One region of the Nocardia otitidiscaviarum genome, then DNA from elsewhere that is predicted to be linked to it. Evidence: riboswitches for the same ligand, from Rfam matches in the RefSeq annotation. Region 1 holds a riboswitch; the other holds the start of a gene.
What was found. Region 1 has a riboswitch for glycine ahead of gcvT (glycine cleavage system aminomethyltransferase GcvT). Riboswitches for the same ligand answer to the same signal wherever they lie in the genome.

Region 1 (12,095 bases):
TGGGCACGATGCCGCCGGACGACGGCAGCCCCAGGGCCAGGAACAGCAGCATATTGATGGGCATGCCGAGGGTGTTGAGCACCGGCAGCCGCAGTGCCGTCGCGGCGGTGGCGACCATCGTCAGAATGGTCATGGCGGTCATGCCGATGGCGAGTGCGGCGTAGGCGCTGAACAGGTAGAGCGCCGCGCGGTGGTCCATCGGCATGCCCAGGGCCGCGGCGATGAGCTGGTAGACACCGGCCATCACCACCGCCACCACGGCCGCGAGCCCCCACTTGTAGAGCAGCACCCGCCAGCGCGAGGTCCCGGTGTCGTGCGCTACGGCCGCGTCCACGCCGCCATTGATGAGCAGGCTGCCGGTGAATCCGGCGAAGACCACCAGCAGCGTGTAGTAGAAGGCCGAGATGCCATTGGCGCTGCCCGCGGGCAGCGGATGGAATTCGACGACCGACACCCGGATCGGTTCGGCGAGGGTGATCCGGGCGGCATCGGTCAGCGGCACCCCGTTCGCCCGCGCCCGGTTCAGCACGTCCGCGCCGAGTTCACGGTTGGCCCGCTCCAGCACCGGATGCACGAGCCGCGCCGCCAACGAGACCGCCGTGGCACCGGTGCGCGGATTGGTCCGGATCTCGACCACCGGCGCCGCGCCCACGCCGGTGGGCTGTTCGAGGGCGGACATCCGGGTGCTGAAGTCGGCGGGAATCACGATGGCGGCGTACGCCTTTCCCGCCGACAGCACCGATTCCGCGGTCGCGGCGTCGGTCGCCCGGAGGCTGACCTGATCCCCCCGCAGCCCGGCGGTCACCGTATCGGCCACGGCGGCGCCGTACTCGCCCCGATCCTCGTTCACCAGCAGCAGCGGGAAGTCGTGCAGATTGCGCTGCGGATCGAGAATGCTGGCCAGATACGACAGCGCCAGCAGACTCAGCAACCCCATCGCGACCAGCAGTGGAACCGCCCAGAGCTGGTGTTCTCGGCGGGGTGGGACCGGTTTCGGCGCGTCGGTCGGCACTCATCCGACGCTAGCAGCACACCTGGAGCGAACGTTCGTGGTGGGTGGTCAGTCGCCGGTCAGGGCGGCGTAGGCGGTGGCGTCCAGCAGCGCACCGGTGGATTCGACCCGCACCCGGAACAGCCAGCCCGCACCGTACGGGTCGGAGTTGACCGTATCCGGATCGTCGACGACCGCGGCATTGATCTCCACCACCTCGCCCGTCACCGGCGAGTACAGGTCGCTGACGGATTTGGTGGACTCGATCTCACCGCAGACCTCCCCCTGCGCGACGCGGTCGCCGACGGCGGGCAGTTGCACGAAGACCACGTCACCGAGCGACGAGGCGGCGAAGTCGGTGACGCCCACGGTGGCGGTGCCGTCGACGACATGCAGCCACTCATGCTCTTCGGTGTAGCTCAGATGTTCGGGAAAACCCATGATGGACGACCTCTTTCAGGAGCGGGAGTAGAAGGGCAGGGCGGTGGTCTCGACCGGTTCGCGACGGCCGCGCACGTCGATGGTCAAGGCGGTGCCGGGGGCCGCGTGGTCGCTGTCCACCATGGCCATGGCGATGGGCACGCCCAGGGTGGGAGAAAGCGCACCGCTGGTGACCACGCCGACCGCTCGGTCGTCGGCGTAGATCTCGTAGCCGTGGCGTCCGGCGCGGCGGCCGGATCCGATGAGCCCCACCAGCGTTCGGCCGCCGCCCGCCTGCTCGCGGGCGGCCAGGGCGGTGCGCCCGACGAAAGTGCCCGGCTTGTCGAACTTCACGACCCGGCCGAGGCCGACCTCGAACGGCGTCACACCGACATGGAGTTCATTGCCGTACAACGGCATTCCCGCCTCCAACCGCAGGGTGTCGCGGCAGGCCAGACCCGCGGGCAGCAGGCCGTGCGCTGCCCCGGCCGCGCTCAGCGCCCGCCAGACGTCGGCGGCCCGCTCGGGCGCGCAGTACACCTCGAAACCGTCCTCACCGGTGTAGCCGGTGCGTGCCAGCAGCACATCGACTCCGGCGATCCGGGCGGGCATGCCGGCGTAGTACTTCAGCGGACTCGGATCGACATCGGTCACGGCGCCGACGATCGCCGCCGAGCGCGGCCCCTGCACCGCGATGAGGGCGTAGTCGGTCGAACGGTTCGCCACCTCGGCGGCGAAGCCGTGCGCCCGATCACGCAGCAGGATGTAGACGATCTCGGCATTGGCGGCATTGGCGACCACCAGGAACCGCTGCTCGGCCAGCCGGTACACCACCAGATCGTCGAGGACGCCACCGTTGTCGTGGCAGAGCATGGTGTAGCGGGCGCGACCGACCGGCACCGCCGACAGCCGCCCGACCAGTGCGAAGTCCAGCATGCGCGCGGCCTCCGGCCCGGACACCTCGATCTCGCCCATATGCGAGAGGTCGAAGATCCCGGCGGCCTCCCGCACCGCGCGGTGCTCGGCGAGTTCGCTGCCGTAGCGCACGGGCATGCGCCATCCGGCGAAGTCGATGAAGACGGCGCCGTGCTCGGCGTGGACGGCTTCCAAGGGTGACGACGTGCGGGTGGGCACGCCGTCGCGAGCGACAGTCATGGGAGGTCCTCGAGTCGACCGGGACGCAACCCGGTGTCCGGAACTCCCCCTCTGTCATGGGACCTGAGAGCTTCACCGCCGCAGGCGGTTTGCACCGTGGGTGAGGCGCTCGGTGCGCCTGCTTTCCAGAGTGGCCTGGTCGATGCGGTACCTGTACCTGAGAGATTCCGGGGAGTTTGCTCCTTCGGCGCCCCGCTGCCGGGGACTCTCCCGCTACGACTCGTCGCGGCCCGATATGCGGTTGTGGCGGTCAGCATAGGCGAAGACCGCGCGCGAGGCATCCTTCGCCCCGCGCGCGGTCGCCGATCCCGGTGGGTGCGGCGGTCTTGGCGTCGGGTCACGCGGCACCGCGCCGGGTCGGTTCACTTCCGCGGTGCCGCCGCCCGCAGGAAGAACATGAGGTTGGCGGGCCGCTCGGCCAGGCGCCGCACGAAGTAGGCGTACCACTGGTCGCCGAAGGGCACGTACACCCGCAGCCGCTGTCCCAGTCCCGTCAGCCGGGCCTGTTCGTCCGCGCGCACGCCGTAGAGCATCTGGTATTCGAAGTCGTCGGTGCCTCGCCGCGCGGTGGTGGCCAACAGCCCGGCCGACCCGATCAGGGCCGGATCGTGGGTGGCGACCATGGGATACCCCTTGCCCGCCATGAGGATGCGCAGGCAGCGCAGGTAGGCCGCGTCCACGTCGCGGCGGCCGCGGTGGGCGACGGTCGCGGGTTCGTCGTAGGCGCCCTTGCACAGCCGGATGCGCGCGCCCGCGTCGGCGAACTCCTCGCAGTCGGCCTCGGTGCGGCGCAGATACGCCTGGAGCACCGTACCCACCGTGTCCGGGTGGTCGCGGCGCAGTTCGCGCACGATGGCCAGGGTGGAATCGGTGGTGGTGTGGTCCTCGGCGTCGAAGGTCACCCAGATGTCCCGCGCGGCGGCGGCCTCGACAATCGTGCGGGCGTGGGCGAGGGCGGTGTCCTGCCCGGTACCGGGCAGCGACCGGCCGAGGGCCGACAGCTTGACCGACACCTCGAGTGGCCGCGGACGGTCGTCCGGCGTATCGGACCCGAGTTCCGACAGGGCGCGCAGCAGCGTCTCGTATTCACGCACCACCTGCCGGGCCTGTTCGGGGCGGGTGATGTCCTCGCCGAGATAGTCGACGGTGACCGAGCGGTGCTGCTGCCGCAGTGCCCGCACCACCGCCAGCACGGCGGCGGTGGTGTCGCCCGCGACGAAGCGGTCGACGAGGCCACGGGTCACCGGCATGCGGGTGACGGCCCGCTCGAGGCGCGCCGAACGCGCGGCGGTCAGCAGCGCCGGTCGCAGCGGATTGCGCGACATGCTCATCGTCCCTCCTCGGATTCCGTTCGCTGGTGCGGATATTCGTGCGATCGGGCGGGGACGAACGTCTCTTTGATCGAGCGCGGCGAGGTCCAGCGCAGCAGGTTCAGCGGCGATCCGGCCTTGTCGTTGGTGCCCGACGCGCGTGCGCCGCCGAACGGCTGCTGCCCCACCACCGCACCGGTGGGCTTGTCGTTGACGTAGAAGTTCCCGGCCGCGAAACGCAACGCCGCGCCGGCCTTGTCGATGGCGTGGCGGTCCTGGGCGAGGATCGCCCCGGTGAGCGCGTACCCGCTGCCGGAGTCGACCATCCGCAGTACCTCGTCGAAGGCGTCGGCGCGGCCGTCGTCGTAGACGTGCAGGGCGAGAATCGGTCCGAAGTACTCGGTGGCGAAGGCCGCGTCGGTGGGATCGTCACCGAGCAGCAGGGTCGGCGCGATGAAGTAGCCGACGCTGTCGTCGTAGGTGCCGCCCGCCGCGATGGTCAGTCCGGCGGTGGCCTTGGCCCGCTCGATGGCGGCGGCATTGCGGTCGAAGGCACGGCGATCGATCACGGCCCCACCGAAATTCGTGAAGTCCGTGATATCGCCGTAGGTCAGCGAACCGATCCGGCCGATCAGCTCGTCACCCATGCGTGCCCACAGCGAACGGGGGACGAAGGCGCGCGAGGCGGCCGAGCACTTCTGCCCCTGGTATTCGTACGCGCCGCGGATCAGCGCGGTGATCAGGGCCTCCGGGTCGGCGGAGGGATGGGCGAGCACGAAATCCTTGCCGCCGGTCTCGCCGACCAGTCTCGGGTAGCCGTGGTAGCGCTCGATGCGGCTGCCGACCTCGCGCCACAGGTGCTGGAAGGTGCTGGTGGAGCCGGTGAAGTGGATGCCGGCGAGCCGTGGATCGTGCAGCGTCACCTCGGAGACCTCGGGGCCGTACCCGTGCACGAGATTGATCACGCCCGGCGGCAGTCCGGCGGCCTCGAGCAGGCGCATGGTGTGGTAGGCGGCCACGGCCTGGGTGACGGAGGGCTTCCACACCACGGTGTTGCCCATGAGCGCGGGGGCGGTCGGCAGATTGCCCGCGATGGCCGTGAAGTTGAACGGCGTCACGGCGTAGACGAACCCTTCCAGGGGGCGGTGGTCCATCCGGTTCCACACCCCCGGCGCGGAATCGGGCTGCTCCGCCAGGATCTGTCGCGCGAAGTGCACATTGAACCGCCAGAAGTCCACCAGTTCGCAGGGTGCGTCGATCTCGGCCTGGTATGCGGTCTTGGATTGACCCAACATGGTTGCGGCGGCGATGGTTTCGCGCCAGGGACCGGCCAGCAGGTCGGCGGCGCGCAGGAAGACCGCCGCGCGTTCGTCGAAGGGCAGTTCCCGCCACGCGGGTGCGGCGGTCGTGGCCGCCTCGACGGCGGCCCGCGCATCGGCCGCGTTCGCCGTGGTCAGCGTACCGAGTACGGCGGCGTGCCGATGGGGTTGCACCACATCGACGCGCTCTCCGCCTCCGGTCCGATGCACGCCGTCGATGACGTGCCGAATATCGGTGGGCTCGGCCGACAGTGTGTCGAGCGCCGTGCGCAGGCGGGCCCGTTCGGGGCTGCTCGGCGCGTACTGATTGACCGGTTCGTTGGTCGGTGCGGGCACCGTGGTGATCGCGTCCATGTCGAGCAATAAACCCGAAAACCGCCCCCCTGTGATTGGCCGATCGGATGAAATGAGACAGAGGATTTCGTTCGATGCGATGACGAGGATGAGCATGCGACTATCGCTGGATGGCAGCCGTGCGTAGTTCCATTCCCTTGGCCGAGCTGCTGTCCGCGCTGACCGATGCCGTCGCCGAACTCGTGGACGCCCCCGCGGGCACCGCGGTCGGCATCGGTTCGGTCGCCTTCCTGGATACCGGCGATTTGACCGCCGAACCCCCACCCGCCCGTGCGCTGCCGCACCTGTTTCTCCAGGTCAGCGTGAGCATCGAGGACGCCGTCCGCTGGCTCGAGCTGCTCGCCGACGGCTGCCCCGCCGAGCTGCGGCCGCGCGCGGTCTTCATCAAGGACGCCGACACCCTGCCCGATGTGCGCGCCGCCGCCCGCGCGGCCGGTGTGGCACTGGTCAGCGTCAACCCGCAGGCGCGCTGGGAGATGGTGCATGCGCTGGTCAACCGCATCATTCGCGCGGGCGGCACGCCCCATTCGGCCGGTGCGCCCGGCGCGCTGACGCCCGACACCGATCTCTTCGGGCTCGCGCAGACGGTCGCGGAATCAACGGGTGGACTGGTCTCGATCGAGGACGAGCAGTCCCGGGTGCTGGCCTATTCCGCCGACAGCACCGATGACGCCGACCCGGTGCGGCGACTCTCGGTCCTCGGCAGGCAGGGGCCGCCGGGCTACCTGCGCTGGTTGCAGCGCACGCACGTCTTCGAACGGCTGCACAGTTCCGGCGACGTGGTGGAGGTGCCGGCCAACGGCGAGTGGGAGACCCGGGGCCGCCTGGCCATCGGTATCCGCGCCCACGGACGTCCGGGCGATCGACCGGAGCCGCTGGGCACCATCTGGGTGCAGGAGGCCGCCGAGGCGCTGCCCGCCGACTGCGCCGACGTCCTGCGCGGGGCGGCCGCCATCGCGGCCCGGGTGCTGTGGCGGGCCCGGCACGCGCCCAGCACGGACACCCTGCTCATCCAGCGGCTCTTCGGCGAGCACGGCGGCGATGTCGACATCCCCTCCGTGGCGGCTACTTTCGGCATCGCCGCCGAGGGCAGCGGCGCGGTGGTCGGCTTCGGCTGCGCCGATCGCGCCCGCCCCGACGACGCCGCCATCCGCCGCGCCGCCGTCACCCTGCGTCTACATGCCAGCAGCTTCCGACAGGACTGCATCACCACGGTGATCGACAGCCGCCCCTATGTGCTGTTCCCCGAACACCATTCGATCGACAGCGTCGAGTCGTGGACCCGCCAGATCATCCTGCGCCTGGAGGAGCAATCGGGCTCGCCCCTGCGCGCCGCCATCAGCGCCCCCGTCGCCGGACTCGCCGACGTCGCCCGCGCCCGTGCCGAGGTGGACCGCGTTCTCGACCGCACCGCCGCCCTCCCCCACACCGAACAGGTGACCACCCTCGCCCGCTCCCGCACCACCGTCCTCCTCGGCGAAATCCTCACCCTCATAACGAATAATCCGCAACTGCGCGACCCGCGCCTGGACACCGTCATCGACTACGACACCCGCTATTCCGCCGAACTACGCGACAGCGTCGAACAGTATCTCCGCTGCCACGGTGATGTACGCACCGCGGCACGCCTGCTGCGAATCCACCCGAACACCCTGCGCTACCGCCTACGCCGAGCCGCACATATCCTCCACATGGATCTCGACGATCCGGCGGACCGACTCCTGTTGGAACTCCAACTCGCCGCCGACAGCGAGAAACGCGGAGAGACACGATGAGGACTGTCTGAAGAAGTGCTGGTCAAATTGAAGTCCACGTTCGCCGGCGGCGGCACCGCGCTCGGGGCCGCGATGCTGGGAATTGTGGGCGGCGTCTGCTGGGCACTCGCCGCGGGAAGTGCGGCGGAAGGCGCTGCCATGTACGACGCGGCAAACACGTCGCCGAGTTCCATCGACACGGTCCGCGAACTACGGCAGGCGACCTACATGTGCGGGGGCTTGGCCGTCGCATACCTGGCGGGCGCGATTCTGCTGTTCGCCCGCACTCGACTGGGTCGAGCGGTCCTCATCGTCAGCTCCGTGGTCGGGATCGTCCATATCAGCGTCACGGCGATCGGCGAGTACTACCTGATGGCACTTGCGGTATACGGCGTTCCGTCGCTACTCGCGGTGTTTCTGGCCGCCATGAGATCAACCGGGCGCTGGATCGCCGCACAGCCGTCCGGTCACTCCCGCGAACGCATGATCCGACGGTGAGCCGTTTCAGGAGGAGGCCACCGCAGCGGGCGATTCCGCATTCGTCCGTCCGGTCAGCTCCACCGACCGGATACGATCTTCGATCTCCGTGGCGTGGTGGGCGAGGATGAGTTCGTCGGCCTGGATGTCGGCGGCGAATTCCTCCAGGTACGACTGCACCTCGGCAGGGGTGCCGACGGCGGTGTACCGGGTCATGGCCGCGAGGTGGCGGCCGTTCGGGGAGGTGAGAAAGGCGTCGATCTCGGCGTCGGTGAAGTCGTGGCCGGCGGCGCCGCGTTTGATCATCGCGCGGGTGCGGGCGCGGTAGGCGATGGTCTTCTGCTCGACCGCCGCGTCGTGGTCCTCGGCCGCGAAGACGTTCACCCCGGCCATGACGTACGGTTCGGGCTGCTGCTCGGAGGGGCGGAAGGTGTCGCGGTAGACGGTGACCGCCTGATGCAGGGCGTCGGGGGCGAAATGGGAGGCGAACGCGTAGGGCAGGCCCAAGTGGGCGGCCAATTGGGCGCCGAAAAGGGAGGAGCCCAGGATGTAGAGGGGGACAATGCCTTCGGCGCGGGGAACCGCCTGGACGCCGGGGATGCGGGAGTCGCCGCTCAGGTAGCCCTGGAGTTCCAGCACGTCCTGGGGGAAGGAATCCGCGGAGGAGTGGTCGCGGCGCAGGGCGCGCATGGTGGTCTGGTCACTGCCGGGCGCCCGGCCCAGTCCGAGATCGATCCGGCCCGGGTAGAGGGTTTCCAGGGTGCCGAACTGTTCGGCGATCACCAGCGGCGAATGGTTCGGCAGCATGATGCCACCCGCGCCGACCCGAATGGTCTCGGTCTTGGACGCCACATGGCCGATGAGCACACTGGTCGCGCTGGAGGCGATGGACTTCATATTGTGGTGCTCGGCGTACCAGACCCGGCGATACCCGCTGCGTTCGGCGGCCCTGGCCAGGGCGACGCTGTTGTCGAAGCTGTCGCGGGCCGACTGGCCGCGCGCGATGGTCGCGAGATCGAGGATCGACAGTGCGAAGGGCATAGGAGGGGCAACGCCGCGAGGGACCCGCGATATTTCGCCGCCCGCTGTGACCTGGCGATCAGTCCGGCGGGTGGACGCGCGGGCCGATGACGGCGAGGGCGGTGTCCACCGCCACGTCGATGACGCCGGTGACCGGCTCCCCTGCCTCGATGGTGGTGGCGATCAGCTCCCGGAAACCGCCGTAGAGGATGGTGGCCATCTGCCGGGTGGGCGGATGCAGGTCGGCGGCCTGGAATTCCGGTGAGGCGGTGAGGTTCTGGATGAGGGTGATGAAGGCTTCGGCCTCGATCTGATGCTGTCGGTGCGCGCCCTCGCCGAGTGCGGGCGACTCCCGGATCCAGACCAGGCTGATGGCCAGGTCCTCCTCGGTGGCGTCGATCCAGGCTCGCACGGCCTGCCGGATCTGCACCCGCCACGGGGCGGCGACGTCCACGGCCGCGTAGATCCGCGCGATGGTGCGCTGGTTCCACTCCTCGAGGACCGCGATGAAGCAGTCCTCCTTACCGGTGAAGTGCTCGTAGAAGGTGCGTCGCGAGGTGCGGGCGCAGCGCACCACATCGGCGACCGTGGTGTCCTTGTAGCCCCGTTCGCGCACCGACTCCACCATGCCGTCGAGGAGGCGACGCCGGAATCCGGATTCCGGCGTCGCCGCGCTGACATTCGAGGTGGCAGGCTCGGCACGGGTCACGAGGCTCAGCGTAGTTGTTTGCCGCGGATCGCCGATCGGGCGAACCGCATGGTGCCGTCCTCGATGCGACCGTGCCGGAGGGTGAGCACGTCCTGGGCGTAGTTCATGCCGAGCCGCCAGGGCGCCCGCGATCCGGCTTTCGGGAAGCGGTCCAGCGCCCGCAGCACGTATCCGGCCTGGAAGTCGAGCAGCGGCCGGGCCGCGACGCCACCATCGGGCTCCGGAACACAGTGGTCGTAACCGTGGGCGTCCATGTGCCGGAGCACGCGGCAGACGAATTCGCCGACCAGATCCGCCTTGAGCGTCCAGGACGCGTTGGTGTAGCCGATGGTGAAGGCGAAGTTCGGGAATCCGGCGAGCATCATGCCCTTGTAGGCCATGGTGTCCGCGAGCGCGGCGGGTCGCCCGTCGATCTCGAAGTCGATCCCGCCGAGGGCGAGCAGGTCCAGACCGGTGGCGGTCACCACGATATCGGCCTCCAGTTCGGTACCCGATGCCAGCCGCAATCCGCGCTCGGTGAAGCGTTCGATGCGGTCGGTGACCACCTGCGCGGTCCCGGATCGGATGGCGCGGAACAGGTCCGCGTCGGGCACCAGGCACAGCCGCTGGTCCCAGGGCCCGTAGCTCGGGTTGAAGTGGATGTCCACGGCGTAGTCCGCGGGCAGCTGCGCGACATTCTGTTTGCGGATGAATCCGCGCATCAGATCCGGCCGCCGCCGGCTCAACTGGTAGATGAGCGTGCCGACGGCCACGTTCTTCCACCGCGTGACGGTGTAGGCGCGGCGCGGCCCGAGCAGCGAGCGCAACCGGTTGGCCAGGGCGTCCTCGGTGGGCACGGACATGATGTAGGTCGGCGAGCGTTGCAGCATGGTGACCCGCGCGGCCGTTTTCGCCAGCGCCGGAACGAGTGTCACGGCGGTGGCGCCGCTGCCGATCACCACCACCCGCCGGCCGGTGCAGTCCAGATCCTCGGGCCAGTGCTGCGGATGTACGGTGCGACCGCGGAATTCGTCCATGCCCTCGAATTCCGGGGTGTAGCCGCGGTCGTAACGGTAGTAGCCGCCGCACACGTACAGGAACCCGCAGGTGAGGGTCACCATGGTCCCGGCGTGTTCGGCGCGCACCGTCCACCGCGCCTCGTCGCTGCACCAGGAGGCACCGATCACCCTGTGCCCGTAGCGGATTCGCCGGTCGATCCCGGCCTCGGCCGCCGTGTCGCGCACGTACCGCAGGATGGACGGGCCGTCGGCGATGGCGGCGGCCTCGGTCCACGGCCGGAACCGATACCCGAGGGTGTGCATATCCGAATCCGAGCGCACGCCGGGGTACCGGAACAGATCCCAGGTGCCACCGATCGCGTCGCGCGCCTCCAGAACGGTGTAGCTCCGGTTCGGGAACGCGTGCTGAATGTGATGCGCCGCACCGATTCCCGACAGTCCGGCACCGACGATGAGGACATCGACGTGTTCGCTCATACGCTGTCCCCCCGGTGTCCCCGCGCCCGCAGCCGCCGCTCCAGCACGGCGATGACGTCATCGGCGGCGGCCACCGATCGCGCATTCATGCCGTGACCTCGGAGTTCGGCGCCGGTTCGGGCAGTTCCACCACACGTTCACGCTCCGGTCGCAGGCGCCTGCGCACCACGGCGCGACCCTTCTTCGCGGGCACCAGTGCCACGCCGCGGAAGTGCGGGCGTTCGTCGGGAGCGGCGGTGGTCTCGAGGGTGAAGTCGCGCAGCAGCGTGCGCAGCACGATATTCAGTTCCAGGCTGGCGAAGGACGCGCCGATGCAGCGGCGCGCTCCGCCGCCGAAGGGAATCCAGGTCCAGGTATTGGGCCGCACGCCGAGGAACCTGTCCGGATCGAAGGTGCGGGCGTTGGGGAACAGTTCCTCGTTGTCGTGCACCAGGCGGATATTGACCAGTACCTTCTGACCGCGCGGCAGTGTCCAGCGCCCGAGCTGGAACGATTCGGTGCGGATCTGGCGCGGCGTCGCGTCGATCACCGGCCGTACCCGCTGCACCTCCACCAGGGTGGCCTCGCGCAGTTCCGAACCACCCGCGTCGGCCTCCTCGACCAGCCGGCGCAGGATGTCGGGATGGCGCCGCAGTCGCTCGACCGTCCACGCCAGGGTGGTGGCGGTGGTCTCATGTCCCGCGGTGAGCAGGGTCAGCAGTTCGTCGGCGATATCGCCGCGGCTCATGGCCGAGCCGTCGTCGTAGCGGGTCTGCACCAGCATGGCGAGTACGTCGTTGCGGTCCGACAGCTCGGGATCGCGGGTGGCGCGGTCGATGAGCCGGCCGACGATATCGTCGTAGGCGCGCCGGTGCGCGGCGAAGCGGGCCCACGGGCCGTAGTTCCCCAGGAAGCCGCGCGGTATCGGCAACGCCGCCAGCGCCGAGCCGACCAGCACCAATTTCGGTAGCAGGGAACGCAATTCGTCGAATTCGGAGCCCTCCGCACCGAAGACCGCACGCAGGATCACATTCAGCGTGATCCGCATCATCGAATCCATGGTGGCGAATTCGACCCCTTCGGGCCAGTTCGCCATCTCGCGGACGGCCTCGTCCTCGATGAGCTGCTCGTA
Region 2 (12,095 bases), 840 kb from region 1:
TTGCCGTAGATCAGCGAGCCGCCGCCCACCCCGGAGGCGGAGAACACCGCGCACTTGCCGAGCACGCTGATCCGCTGGGTTCCGGTCATCCCGAGTCGTGGCGCCCAGATGGATTTGCGCACATTCCAGTTCGTCTTGGGCAGGTTCTCCGGGGTCCAGCGGCGGCCGGACTCCAGCACCGCCACCCGATATCCCTTCTCGGTCAACCGCAGCGCGCTCACGCTGCCGCCGAATCCGGAACCGATCACAACGACGTCGTAGTCGAAGTCGGGCATGCTCTTCCTCTCGCGCAGCACCCAGTGGAAATGAGACGAATCGAAACTCATTCTCTCATTCGAAGACTATGGCAGCGACCATACTGTGATCCAACCACGCCCGGTGGTCGGCGTGCCCGGATGGCGATAACACCGTGATTGAGGTATGCACGGCCTGTGACATCCGAACGGAACGCCGAATCGGTGTTCGGCGACCGCATTCTGACCGTGCCGAACGTGCTCAGCGTCATCCGGCTGGTCGGCGTTCCGGTCTTCCTGTGGCTGCTGCTGGTGCGGGAGGCCGACGGGTGGGCGTTCGCGCTGCTGGTGGTCAGCGGGGTCACCGACTTCCTGGACGGCAAGCTGGCGCGCCTTCTCGACCAGTCCTCCCGGCTGGGCGCGCTGCTGGACCCGCTGGTGGACCGGCTCTACCTGGTGGCGACGCTGGGCGGCTTCCTGATTCGCGGCATCCTGCCCTGGTGGGTGGTGGCGATACTGATCGGCCGGGATGTGATCTTGACGGTCACGCTGGGGGTGTACAAACGGCGCGACCTGCCCCCGCCCGAGGTGATCTACCTGGGCAAAGCCGCCACCTTCGCGCTCATGTCGGCGCTGCCGTGGCTGCTGGCCGGTCAGATGGACTGGGCGGCCGCGGGTTTCGGGGCGGCCTTCGGCGGGGCACTATTGGTCTGGGGCACGGTGGTCTACGTGTGGACAGGCATCCTCTACGTCGGCAAGGCGGTTGCCGTGGCCCGCGCCGTACCGGCCGTGCCACGGGTCACCCCGTAGCGGCTAGGGTGTTGCCGACACAACGACAACTCGGGAGTACATCTGTTGAAAGGACGCCTGTGACCGACCTACCCCAGGATCTGCGCTACACCGAGGAACATGAATGGGTGGCCAAGGTCGGCCCGACCCGGGTGCGGGTGGGCATCACCGACTACGCGCAGTCACAGCTCGGTGACGTCGTATTCGTGCAGCTGCCGGAGGTGGACAAGGATGTGGCAGCCGGGGACAGCATCGCGGAGGTGGAGTCGACCAAGAGCGTGAGCGACATCTACGCGCCGCTGGCCGCCAAAGTCGTTGCCGTGAACGAAGATCTGGTGTCCTCGCCCGAGACGATCAATTCCGATCCCTATGGCGACGGCTGGATGTTCGAACTCGAGCTCGATGATGCCGACGGTGTGGACGCGGTACTCGGCGAGCTGCTGGATGCCGCAGGTTATCAAGGAGTTATCGGGGGCTGAAGGAGCCTTCACAGTTCTACCTGCACGGGCACGCCCCGGCAGGGTACGGTCAATGCCAACAGATGATCCGGCAGCCGGTGCTCGGAGTTTTCGCACCTCACCCGTCCGAGGGCGAGAGCGGCCCCGGTGGCCGAGTAGCTGAAGGCATCAACTGCTTGCATGGATTATTCGGTTCGAGGAGGAGAGCAAGGGTGAGCGAGCACAAAGACCCGGTTTACGGGGAGAGCGCGGCTGAGACCACATCGGTGTTCCGCGCTGATTTCCTGAACGAGGTCGAACCTCGCACCGAGCAGACCGGCGAGCAGCCGGTAGGGGTCGAGGGTCTGCCCGCGGGGGCGGCCCTGCTGGTTGTGAAGCGCGGCCCGAACGCCGGTTCGCGATTTCTGCTGGATCAGCCCACCACGTCCGCGGGGCGCCACCCCGACAGCGACATCTTTCTCGACGATGTCACCGTCAGCCGCCGCCACGCCGAGTTCCGGCAGGACGACGACACCTTCCAGGTGGTCGATGTGGGCAGCCTGAACGGCACGTATGTGAATCGGGAGCCGGTGGACTCCTCGGAGCTGCAGAACGGCGACGAGGTGCAGATCGGCAAGTTCCGGCTGGTCTTCCTGACCGGTCCGCGTCCGCAATCGAGTGACGCGGGCGCGCTATAGGACCGAGCGGAATGACAGGCGCAGCGCAGTGGACGCGCGGAGGTATGTCGATCGGCTCCGTGCTGGATCTCCTGCGTCCGGACTTTCCGGACATCACCATCTCGAAGATCCGATTCCTCGAATCGGAGGGACTGATCAGCCCGGAGCGCACCCCGTCGGGTTACCGCAGGTTCGCGGTGCACGACGTGGAGCGGCTCCGGTTCGTGCTGACCGCGCAGCGGGACCAGTACCTGCCGCTGAAGGTGATCAAGGAACAACTCGAGGCGATCGACAAGGGGGCCGCCACGCTCGGGGTGCGGGAAGCTCGCGCCCGAGCGGGCGGCGGGGGAGTCGACGCGGTGAACGGATCCGCGCCCACCGACGGTGCGGGCCGCCTGCGGCGGCTCGGGGTCGTGCCCGGTGAGGTATCGCCCGAGGAACTCCGGTTCGATCACGAGATCCGGGTTACTCGGGCGGACCTGATCGACCAGGCCGGTATCGACGAGAAGTTCCTTCAGGAGCTGATCCGCGCCGGACTGATCACCCCCGGCGCGGCCGGTTTCTTCGACACCGACGCGGTGACGCTGGCCCGCACCGCGCAGGCATTGAGTGAATTCGGTTTGGAGGCACGGCATCTGCGCGCCTTCAAGCTGGCGGCGGATCGAGAGGCGGCGCTGGTGGCCCAGATCGCCGCCCCGATCGCCAAGAGTCGGGACGAGGACGCGCGCGCCCGCGCGGAGGAGACGGTGCGGGAGTTGGCGGCATTGTCGCTGACCCTGCACACCTGCCTGGTGAAGACCGCCGTGCGCGCTTCCCTCGGCGGCTGAGATCCTCGCCCTGTGTGTCGGGCACGGTGTCGGTGCCGACGCGTATTGTGGCTCTTACGTCAGCAATGGCGTTCCGGACCGCCCAGCAGGTGGCCGGGTCATCAATGCCTGTGGAGAGTCGGGCGCCGGCCAGTTCCCAACGGGGACTGGTGGAACCGGACTCGGCGAAGCAGGAATCCGCACCGATTCGGTGTGGGGACACCCGAGAAGGGTGGTGTCGGAGGAAAATGGCCGACGCGCTTTAGACTCGGTGATACGGCACCGAGCGGCAGGGCGGCAGCCGGGCGAGTTTATGGGAGGCGTGCCATGAGCGAAATGCGTGTGATCGGCATCCGTGTCGAGCAGCCACAGAACCAGCCCGTGCTGTTGCTTCGCGAGGTATCCGGCGACCGATACCTACCCATCTGGATCGGGCAGGCCGAGGCGACGGCGATAGTGCTCGAACAGGAGGGCGTCACGCCCATCCGTCCGCTGACCCACGATCTGGTCAAGATCCTCATCAAGGAGTTGGGCCACACCTTGAAGGAGGTGCGGATCGTGGATCTGCAGGAGGGCACCTTCTACGCCGATCTGGTCTTCGAGAACGGTCCGCGCATCTCGGCGCGGCCGTCGGACTCGGTCGCCATCGCATTGCGGGTGGGCTGCCCGATCTACGCCGAGGAGGCGGTGCTCGAGGAGGCCGGGCTGGTCATGCCGGACGAGCGCGAGGACGAGGTCGAGAAGTTCAAGGAATTCCTCGAATCGGTTTCGCCGGACGACTTCAAGGCGACCGACAGCTGAGTGGCCGATCCGATACGGAAACGTGTCTCGACCTCAGGTTTAGGGTGAGAAACACGCGGTCGAGCAGGCTTGGTCGGATGCCGATACTGCCGGGACAATCGGGAGAGTAGCCTCGATAGTTAGGCCATTCGCTCCAGTATTGATGACGAGCCCTGATAGGCCACGGTAGTGAGGGAGTAGTCAGTGGGAGATCAACCGCAAGACGTGGTACAGCCAGGGCTGTTCCCCGATGACACGGTGCCCGATGATCTGGTTGGCTACCGAGTTCCCACTGCGTGCCAGGCGGCGGGAATCACCTATCGCCAACTCGACTATTGGGCACGCACCGGACTGGTCGCTCCGTCCATTCGCACCGCCACCGGATCCGGCAGCCAGCGCCTGTACTCGTTCAAGGACATCCTGGTCCTCAAGATCGTGAAGCGCCTGCTCGACGCGGGCATCTCGCTGCAGAACATCCGCATCGCGGTCGACCATCTGCGCAGCCGCGGTGTCGAGGATCTGGCGGGCATCACGCTCTTCTCCGACGGCACCACCGTCTACGAGTGCACCTCGCCCGAGGAGGTCGTGGATCTGCTCCAGGGCGGCCAGGGCGTCTTCGGCATCGCCGTCAGCGGCGCCATGCGCGAATTGACCGGCGCGATAGCCAATTTCCCGGCCGAACGCGCCGAGGAGGGCAATGCCACCGACCGCCCGGAGGACGAACTCGCCTTCCGGCGCAAGGCCCGCCTCAACGCCAAGACCGGTTAGCGATTCGATAGCGGCATCGCGCGACGCGCCGCCCCAGGTGTGAAATCGGCCCAGGCAACAATCCTGTAACCAGGGTCGGCATACACTGGGCGGTGCGTCGCCGCCGTGCGGGAGAGTTCCGGGACCACCGGACGCCGAAGGAGCAGCACCTCCCCGTCAATCTCTCAGGCACCAGGGACCGTACGGAGATTCGACGCCTCTGGAAAGCGGTGGTCCGCGACCACCCGCCCATGGGGAAAGGGCACCGCTCACCCGGCGGACCCGAATCTCTCAGGCTCCACGACAGAGGGGGAGGGCACCCGACTGTCGACCCCGTCGGTCGACCCGCCCGAACCTTGGAGCTGCCGTGCAGAATCGATCCTTCGCCGACCGCCATATCGGACCCGATCGCGGCGAAACCGACCGCATCCTGTCCGCCATCGGCATCGGATCCCTGGACGAGCTGGCCGAACGGGCCGTGCCCGCCAGCATTCTCGACGCCGCCGCCACCAACGGCCTGGCCGCGCTGCCGCCCGCGATGAGCGAGCACGAGGCACTCGCCGAACTGGCCGCGCTGGCCGCGTCCAACACCGTCGCCACCAGCATGATCGGCCTCGGCTACTACGACACCCTCACTCCGCCGGTGCTGGTGCGCAACCTGCTCGAGAACCCGGCCTGGTACACCGCCTACACCCCGTATCAGCCGGAGATCTCGCAGGGCCGCCTGGAGGCGCTGCTCAACTTCCAGACCATGGTGTCGGATCTGACCGGGATGGAGGTGGCCAACGCCTCCATGCTGGACGAGGCCACCGCCGCCGCCGAAGCCATGACGCTGCTGCAGCGCGCCAACCGCAAGTCGAAGTCGTCGCGACTGCTCATCGACACCGATCTGTTCCCGCAGACCCGGACCGTGCTGTACACCCGCGCCGAACCGCTCGGGATCGAGATCGTGGAGGCCGACCTCGCCGCGGGCGAACTGCCCGAGGGCGACTTCTTCGGCGTGCTGGCGCAACTGCCGGGCGCGTCGGGCCGCATCGTGGACTGGCAGCCGCTCATCGACGCCGCCCACGAGCGTGGCGCACTGGTGGGCATCGGCGCGGACCTGCTGGCCCTGACACTGCTCACCCCGCCCGGCGAACAGGGCGCGGACGCCTGCTTCGGCACCACCCAGCGCTTCGGCGTGCCCCTGGGCTTCGGCGGCCCGCACGCCGGATATCTGGCCGTGCACTCCGCGCACGCCCGTCAGCTGCCGGGCCGACTGGTCGGCGTCTCGGTGGACGCCGACGGCAGCCTCGCCTACCGCCTCGCGTTGCAGACCCGCGAACAGCACATCCGCCGCGAGAAGGCCACCTCCAATATCTGCACCGCCCAGGTGCTGCTGGCCATCGTGGCCGCCATGTACGCCTCCTACCACGGCGCCGACGGGCTGCGCGCCATCGCCCGCCGGGTGCACGGGCACGCGCAGTGGCTGGCCGCCGGACTCGGCGACGCCGTGGTGCACCAGCGCTTCTTCGACACGGTGCTGGTGAAGGTGCCGGGCGGCGCGGAGGCCATCGTGGCCAAGGCCAAGGGCGCGGGCATCAACCTGCGCCTGGTGGACGCCGACCATGTCGGCATCGCCTGCGACGAGGCCACCACCGACGCGCACGTGGTGGCGGTGCTCGACTGCTTCGGCGCGGAGATCCCGGTCGGCCCCGAGGGCGCGCTGCTGCACGGTGCGCAGCGCCCGCACATCGAGAACCGCACCTCGGAGTTCCTCACCGCCCCCGCGTTCACCAGGTACCACACCGAAACCGCCATGCTGCGCTACCTGCGCGCGCTGTCGGACAAGGACATCGCGCTGGACCGCAGCATGATTCCGCTGGGCTCGTGCACCATGAAGCTCAATGCCACCGCGGAAATGGAGTCCATCACCTGGCCGGGCTTCAACCGCGTGCACCCGTACGCCCCCGTCGAGGACGCCCCGGGCCTGCGCCGTCTCATCGCGGATCTGGAGGGCTGGCTGACGGCGGTCACCGGCTACGACCGGGTTTCGTTGCAGCCCAACGCCGGTAGCCAGGGCGAGTACGCGGGTCTGCTCGCCATCCGCCGCTACCATCTGGACCGCGGCGACACCCACCGCGACACCTGCCTGATCCCGTCCAGCGCGCACGGCACCAACGCCGCCTCGGCCGCCATGGTCGGCATGCGCGTGGAGGTGGTGAAGTGCCGCGCCAACGGTGACGTGGACCTGGACGATCTGCGCGCCAAGATCGCCGATCACGCCGAGCGGCTGGCCTGCATCATGATCACCTACCCGTCCACGCACGGCGTGTACGAGCACGAGGTGGCCGAGCTGTGCGCCCTGGTGCACGAGGCGGGCGGTCAGGTGTACGTGGACGGCGCGAACCTCAATGCCCTTGTCGGCCTGGCCCGTCCGGGCAAGTTCGGCGGTGACGTCAGCCACCTGAACCTGCACAAGACCTTCTGCATCCCGCACGGCGGCGGTGGTCCCGGCGTCGGGCCGGTCGCGGTCCGTGAGCACCTGGCGCGGTACCTGCCCGGCAATCCGCTGGAGCGGGATTCGTACGCGGTGTCGGCGGCCGAATTCGGTTCGGCCTCCATCCTGCCCATCACCTGGGCTTACATTCGCATGATGGGTGCCGACGGGCTGCGCCGCGCCACCCTGACCGCCATCGCCTCGGCCAACTACATCGCCCAGCGCCTCAACGACCACTTCCCGGTGCTCTACACCGGCGACAACGACATGGTCGCCCACGAGTGCATCCTGGACCTGCGCGAGATCACCAAGCGCACCGGCGTCACCGTCGACGATGTGGCGAAACGCCTGGCGGACTACGGATTCCACGCACCCACCATGAGCTTCCCGGTGGCGGGCACCCTCATGGTGGAGCCCACCGAGAGCGAGAACCTGGAGGAGCTGGACGCCTTCATCGACGCCATGATCGCCATCAAGGCCGAGATCGACCAGGTGGCCGCCGGAGTCTGGCCCGCCGACGACAACCCGCTGCGCGGGGCTCCGCACACCGCGGAGTGCCTGGTCGGCGAGTGGGATCACCCGTACAGTCGAGAGACCGCGGTGTATCCGCGCGGGGTGAAGCACGCCCGCGCCAAGGTGTGGCCGTCGGTGCGGCGCATCGACGGGGCCTACGGCGACCGCAACCTGGTGTGCTCCTGCCCGCCACTGGACGCCTACGCCGAATGAGCACCTGCGCCGAATGAGTGCCTGCACCGGAATGAGTGCCTGCGCCGAATGAGTGCCTGCACCGAATGAGTGCCTGCACCGAATGAGTGCCTGCACCGAATGAAATTGTGCCGCACCGGTTCCCGCGTGGAGCCGGTGCGGTGTCACACCGCCGGTTCCCACAGGCGCAGCGTGGCGTCGCTGCCGGTGGTGGCGAGCAGGCGGCCGTCGGGGCTGAAGGTGACCGCGTAGACGGCGTCGGTGTGGCCGGTGAGCGGTTCGCCGAGCTGGCGGCGGGTGGTGACATCCCACAGCCGCACGGTGCCGTCGTCGCCGCCGCTGGCCAGGGTGGCGCCGTCGGGTGCGAAGGCCACCGCGCGGACGCCGCCGGTGTGGCCGGGGATGGCATCGCCGAGCTGGCGATGGGTGCCGGTGTCCCAGATCCGCGCGGTACCGTCCGCGCCGGTGGTGGCCAGCAGGCTGGCGTCGGGACTGAAGATCACCGTACGCACCCGGTCGGTGTGCCCGAGGAACGGCGCACCCAGCTGCCGGCGGGTGCGCACGTCCCACAGTCGCACCGTCATATCGAAGCCCGCGCTGGCCAGCATGGTGCCGTCCGGGCTGAACGCGACCGCGTTGACCGCGGCGGTATGGCCGTGCAACGGCGCGCCGACCTGCTGCCGGGAGTCCACCCCGCGCAGCCGGATCAGGCTGTCGCTGCCCGCGGTGGCGAGGAGCACGCCGTCGGGGGCGAAGGCGACGGCATTGATCGACCCGGCGGCATCGGACAGCGGTTCACCGAGTGGTCGCCCGGTGCGCACATCCCACAGTCGCGCGGTGGTGTCCGCGCTGGTGGTCGCGAGGGTGGCGCCGTCGGGGGCGAAGGCGACCGAACGCACCCGATCGGTATGACCGGTCAGCGGTTCGCCTGCCGGACCGCCCGCGCCGACATCCCAGAGCCGCGCGCTCTTGTCGAAACTCGCCGTCGCCACCAGCGCCCCGTCCGGGCTGAAGCGCACGTCGTGCACCAGGCCGGTGTGGCCGGTGAGCACCGTGCGCAGCCGCGAACCCGCACGGGGCGCATCGCGCTGCCCCGGCGCATCGGACCGGCCGGACGAATCCTCCTGGGTGAGCAGTACGACGGCGGTCGCGACGGCGGCGACGGGTGCCACGATCCCGAGCGCCGAGAGCAGGCGTCGCCGCGTGATGGCCGGCGACTTCGCCTGGGGGACAGGGGGTTCGGTGGGTTCGCGGCTGGGCGGTGGTGCGGGCGCGGTGGGAGTGTCCCAGCTCCCGTCCATCGGTGGGCAGCCGGGTGGTGGCGTGGTCGCGGCGGCCGGGCCCGCGTCGGTCTGGCCGGCGTTGGTCTGGCCGGCGTTGGTCTGGCCCGCGTCAGTCTGGCCGGCGATGGTCTGGCCGGCGTCGGTCGACGGTGATGCGGGAACCGCTGGTGGTGCCGGGAGCGGCCGTGAGTCGGGGAGCGGTTGCGGGGCGGGGAGCGGCGGTGAGTCGGGGAGCGGTCGCGGGGCGGGGAGCGTGGCCGATTCGCGCAGCGCCGTCACCGCGGCCTCCGCCAAGGCGGTGCAGGTGGGGTAGCGGTCCGCCGGGTCCTTGGCCATGGCGGTGGCGATCACCCGGTCCACCCCGGCCGGCAGATCCGGTCGGCACGAGGTGGCCTGCGGCGGAGTCTGGTGCAGATGGGCGTGCAGGACCGCGGCGAGGGTGTCGCGGGGATAGGGCACCGTATCGGTGAGCAGCCGGTACAGCGTCGCGCCCAGCGCGTACACATCGGCGCGCCGGTCGAGCGGATGCCCGGTGAGCAGTTCGGGGGCCGCGTAGGCGAAGGTCGCGCGCACCGAGGTGGTGACGGTGGTGGTGTCGTCCAGACTGCGGGCGATACCGAAATCGGTCAGGTACACGTGCCGCCGCTGCCGGACCGCGGTGGTGAGCAGATTCGCGGGTTTGACATCGCGGTGCAGCACCCCCCGCCGATGCGCGTGATCGAGACCGTCGGCGGCCTGTGCGATCACCTCCACCGCGACCTCGGCCGCCAGCGGCCCGTCGCGCAGCACCTGCCCGATATCGGGGCCGTCCACGTAGTCCATGGCGATCCACAGGTGGTCGCCCTCGGTGCCGCGGTCGTGCACCCGCACGATATTCGGATGCTGCAAGCGTGCCGCGATCTCGGCCTCCCGTTCGAAGTACGCGCGCGCCGCGGGATCGCGGCCCAGATCCGCCGAGAGGACCTTGAGCGCGACATCCATGGGCAGCCGGGGATGGCGGGCCAGATACACCGTGCCCATGCCGCCCACGCCGATCACGCGCTGGATGGCGTATCCGGCGAATATCGCACCCTGGTGGAGAGTCACGGGTCCTCCCTGTGCTACCCGCCCGGCGTGGTCGCCGGTCTCCTGGTATCCAGTGTGAATCCGTTCGCGTTAATGGCGCACCCCCCGAACACGCGACGGCGCCCCACCGATCGCGCGGATCGATGGGGCGCCGTGCACCGTCGGGCTCGGGTCAGACGGCGTCGGGCTTCCAGGTCGCGACGGCCCAGATGATCACCACGTCCAGGGCGATGATGACGATCGACCAGATCGGGTAGTAGGGCAGCCACAGGAAGTTGGCGATGATCGACAGCGCCGCCAGGATCATGGCGGCGGCGCGGCCCCAGGTGGTGCCCGCCATCAGGCCGATGGCGGCGATGACCACGATCGCGCCGAGGATGATGTGGATCCATCCCCACCCGGTGGTGTTGAGCTTGTAGACGTAGTCGTTGACATCCACGATCACCAGATCGTCGGATGCCGCGGCCGAGATGCCCTCGAGGATCGAGAGCACGCCGACCACCAGCAGCAGGACCGCGGCCGCGATGGAGGTGCCCGCGGCGAAACCCTGCTTGAGCGAACTGTCGGTGCTCGTCGTATGCGCCATTCCCGCAATCTCCCACGAGTTAGCCGACAGTGTGCGACGACATGCCGAAGGAGTTGATCAGGGGGTGGTCAGGGCCTGATTCATGGCACTGCCGAAGGCCAGCTCGTCGGTGGTGGGCACCTGGGTGAAGGTGCCATTGGTTTGCTCGGTGAGGGTGCGCAGGGTTTGCGGGCCCTGGCCGCCGATCGCGATGACGTCGATCCGCACCGGGCGGGCCGGATCGGCGAGGGCGGCGATAGTCGCCAGCAGTTGGTCGCCGGTGACGGGGGAGTCGTCGTCGGGGCCGTCGGTGACGAGCAGGATCGAATTGGTCCGTCCCGGCGCGTAATTCGCGACGGCGTCGCGGTAGGCCGCCTCCAGGGTGGGATAGGCGCGGTCGGGTTGGGTGCTGGTCGCCGAGATATCGGACAGCTCCCGCACCAGTTCGGCCCGATGCGCGTCGGTGAGCGGAGCGGTCCGCGAGACCACCCGGTAGGGCTGGTTCCCGTCCAGGTTCTTGCCGAAGGTCCAGACGCCCAGCCCGAAATCGGGCGGCATCACGTTCATCACCGATTGCAGGGCGGCGAGGGTGTTGGCCAGGCGGGTGGCCGCCCCTTCGGTGGTGGCCATCGAGGACGACACGTCCACCAGTGCGGTGGCGCTCACCCCCAGCACCGGATTCGCCAGCACCTCCTGGACGCGGAGCAGCACCGCCTGTTCCGGCACCGGCGGCCCGGCGGGCGGTGCGGCGCCGAAACCGTTGTCGGTGAACAGCTTCGCCTGTTCGGGTGCGCGCAGATAGTCGGCGAACAGGCCCGCCACCAGATTCTGGGTCTGGTCCACCCAGTCGCCGGTGAGCAGCGCCGCCGGGTAGTCGGCCACCGGGGTCGCGCCCAGCGGGCGGAAGGCGGTCAGGCCGCGATTGGCCTTGATGCGCTGCTCGGTGGCGGTGACCGCGTGCACGGTCGCCGCGGGCAGATCGTCGGCGCCGGCCGCATCCAGCAGGGCGCGGCCGAGATCGGTCGCCTCGGGCGCACCCGCCGCGAGCCGCGAGATCGCCGAGGTCACCTGACCGGAGGACGCGGCCTCCGCGGTGAGCGGATCCGAGCCCGACACCCCCGATCCGACCGCGAGCGCGGCGGCCAGACTGTCGTCACCCGGTGGCATGGCCAGCCGCAGTCCGCCCCAGCCGCCCAGCCCCACCTCGGCGAGCGAACCCTGTTGCAGTCCGGGCAGATCCGCCCAGGTGGTCTGGGCCGCCTCCAGTGCCCGCCGGAGCTGGTCGGGGACGGCCAGCGCGATCGGGCTCACCGCGACCGGCGCGGGCGTGCCCTCCACCAGTCCGGGCACCCGCATGAGCGCCACCGAACGCGACGAATCCGGAATCCACAGTGCGGGCTGCGGCCCCAGCTCCGGATTCCACGGTGCGTCGGCGGTGAACGCGGCGACCACGGCAGCCGATGCCCGCGCGGTCACCTCGACCTGCGCGCAGTGATCACGCACCCGGGGGTTGGTGGCGTTGTAGCGTT

Region 2: it holds a riboswitch for glycine, as region 1 does, so the genes downstream of both, gcvP (aminomethyl-transferring glycine dehydrogenase) here and gcvT (glycine cleavage system aminomethyltransferase GcvT) in region 1, are expected to answer to the same signal.

The regions. Positions count from the first base shown of each region.
Region 1 covers NZ_CP041695.1:3,481,953-3,494,047, forward strand. The annotation lists gene FOH10_RS15365 (YhgE/Pip domain-containing protein) at 1-1,012, opposite strand, end outside; gene gcvH (glycine cleavage system protein GcvH) at 1,061-1,435, opposite strand; gene gcvT (glycine cleavage system aminomethyltransferase GcvT) at 1,448-2,566, opposite strand; glycine riboswitch at 2,608-2,701, opposite strand; glycine riboswitch at 2,702-2,789, opposite strand; gene FOH10_RS15380 (proline dehydrogenase family protein) at 2,929-3,897, opposite strand; gene pruA (L-glutamate gamma-semialdehyde dehydrogenase) at 3,894-5,549, opposite strand; gene FOH10_RS15390 (PucR family transcriptional regulator) at 5,660-7,324, shown strand; gene FOH10_RS15395 (hypothetical protein) at 7,340-7,801, shown strand; gene FOH10_RS15400 (LLM class flavin-dependent oxidoreductase) at 7,808-8,821, opposite strand; gene FOH10_RS15405 (TetR/AcrR family transcriptional regulator) at 8,880-9,509, opposite strand; gene FOH10_RS15410 (flavin-containing monooxygenase) at 9,515-10,984, opposite strand; gene FOH10_RS15415 (cytochrome P450) at 11,070-12,095, opposite strand, start outside.
Region 2 covers NZ_CP041695.1:2,645,512-2,657,606, forward strand. The annotation lists gene FOH10_RS11550 (GMC oxidoreductase) at 1-275, opposite strand, end outside; gene FOH10_RS11555 (CDP-alcohol phosphatidyltransferase family protein) at 432-1,043, shown strand; gene gcvH (glycine cleavage system protein GcvH) at 1,103-1,501, shown strand; gene odhI (oxoglutarate dehydrogenase inhibitor Odhl) at 1,693-2,157, shown strand; gene ftsR (transcriptional regulator FtsR) at 2,202-2,963, shown strand; gene FOH10_RS11575 (bifunctional nuclease family protein) at 3,270-3,743, shown strand; gene FOH10_RS11580 (MerR family transcriptional regulator) at 3,927-4,490, shown strand; glycine riboswitch at 4,589-4,681, shown strand; gene gcvP (aminomethyl-transferring glycine dehydrogenase) at 4,837-7,674, shown strand; gene FOH10_RS11590 (WD40 repeat domain-containing serine/threonine protein kinase) at 7,818-10,022, opposite strand; gene FOH10_RS11595 (DUF7144 family membrane protein) at 10,174-10,587, opposite strand; gene FOH10_RS11600 (VWA domain-containing protein) at 10,645-12,095, opposite strand, start outside.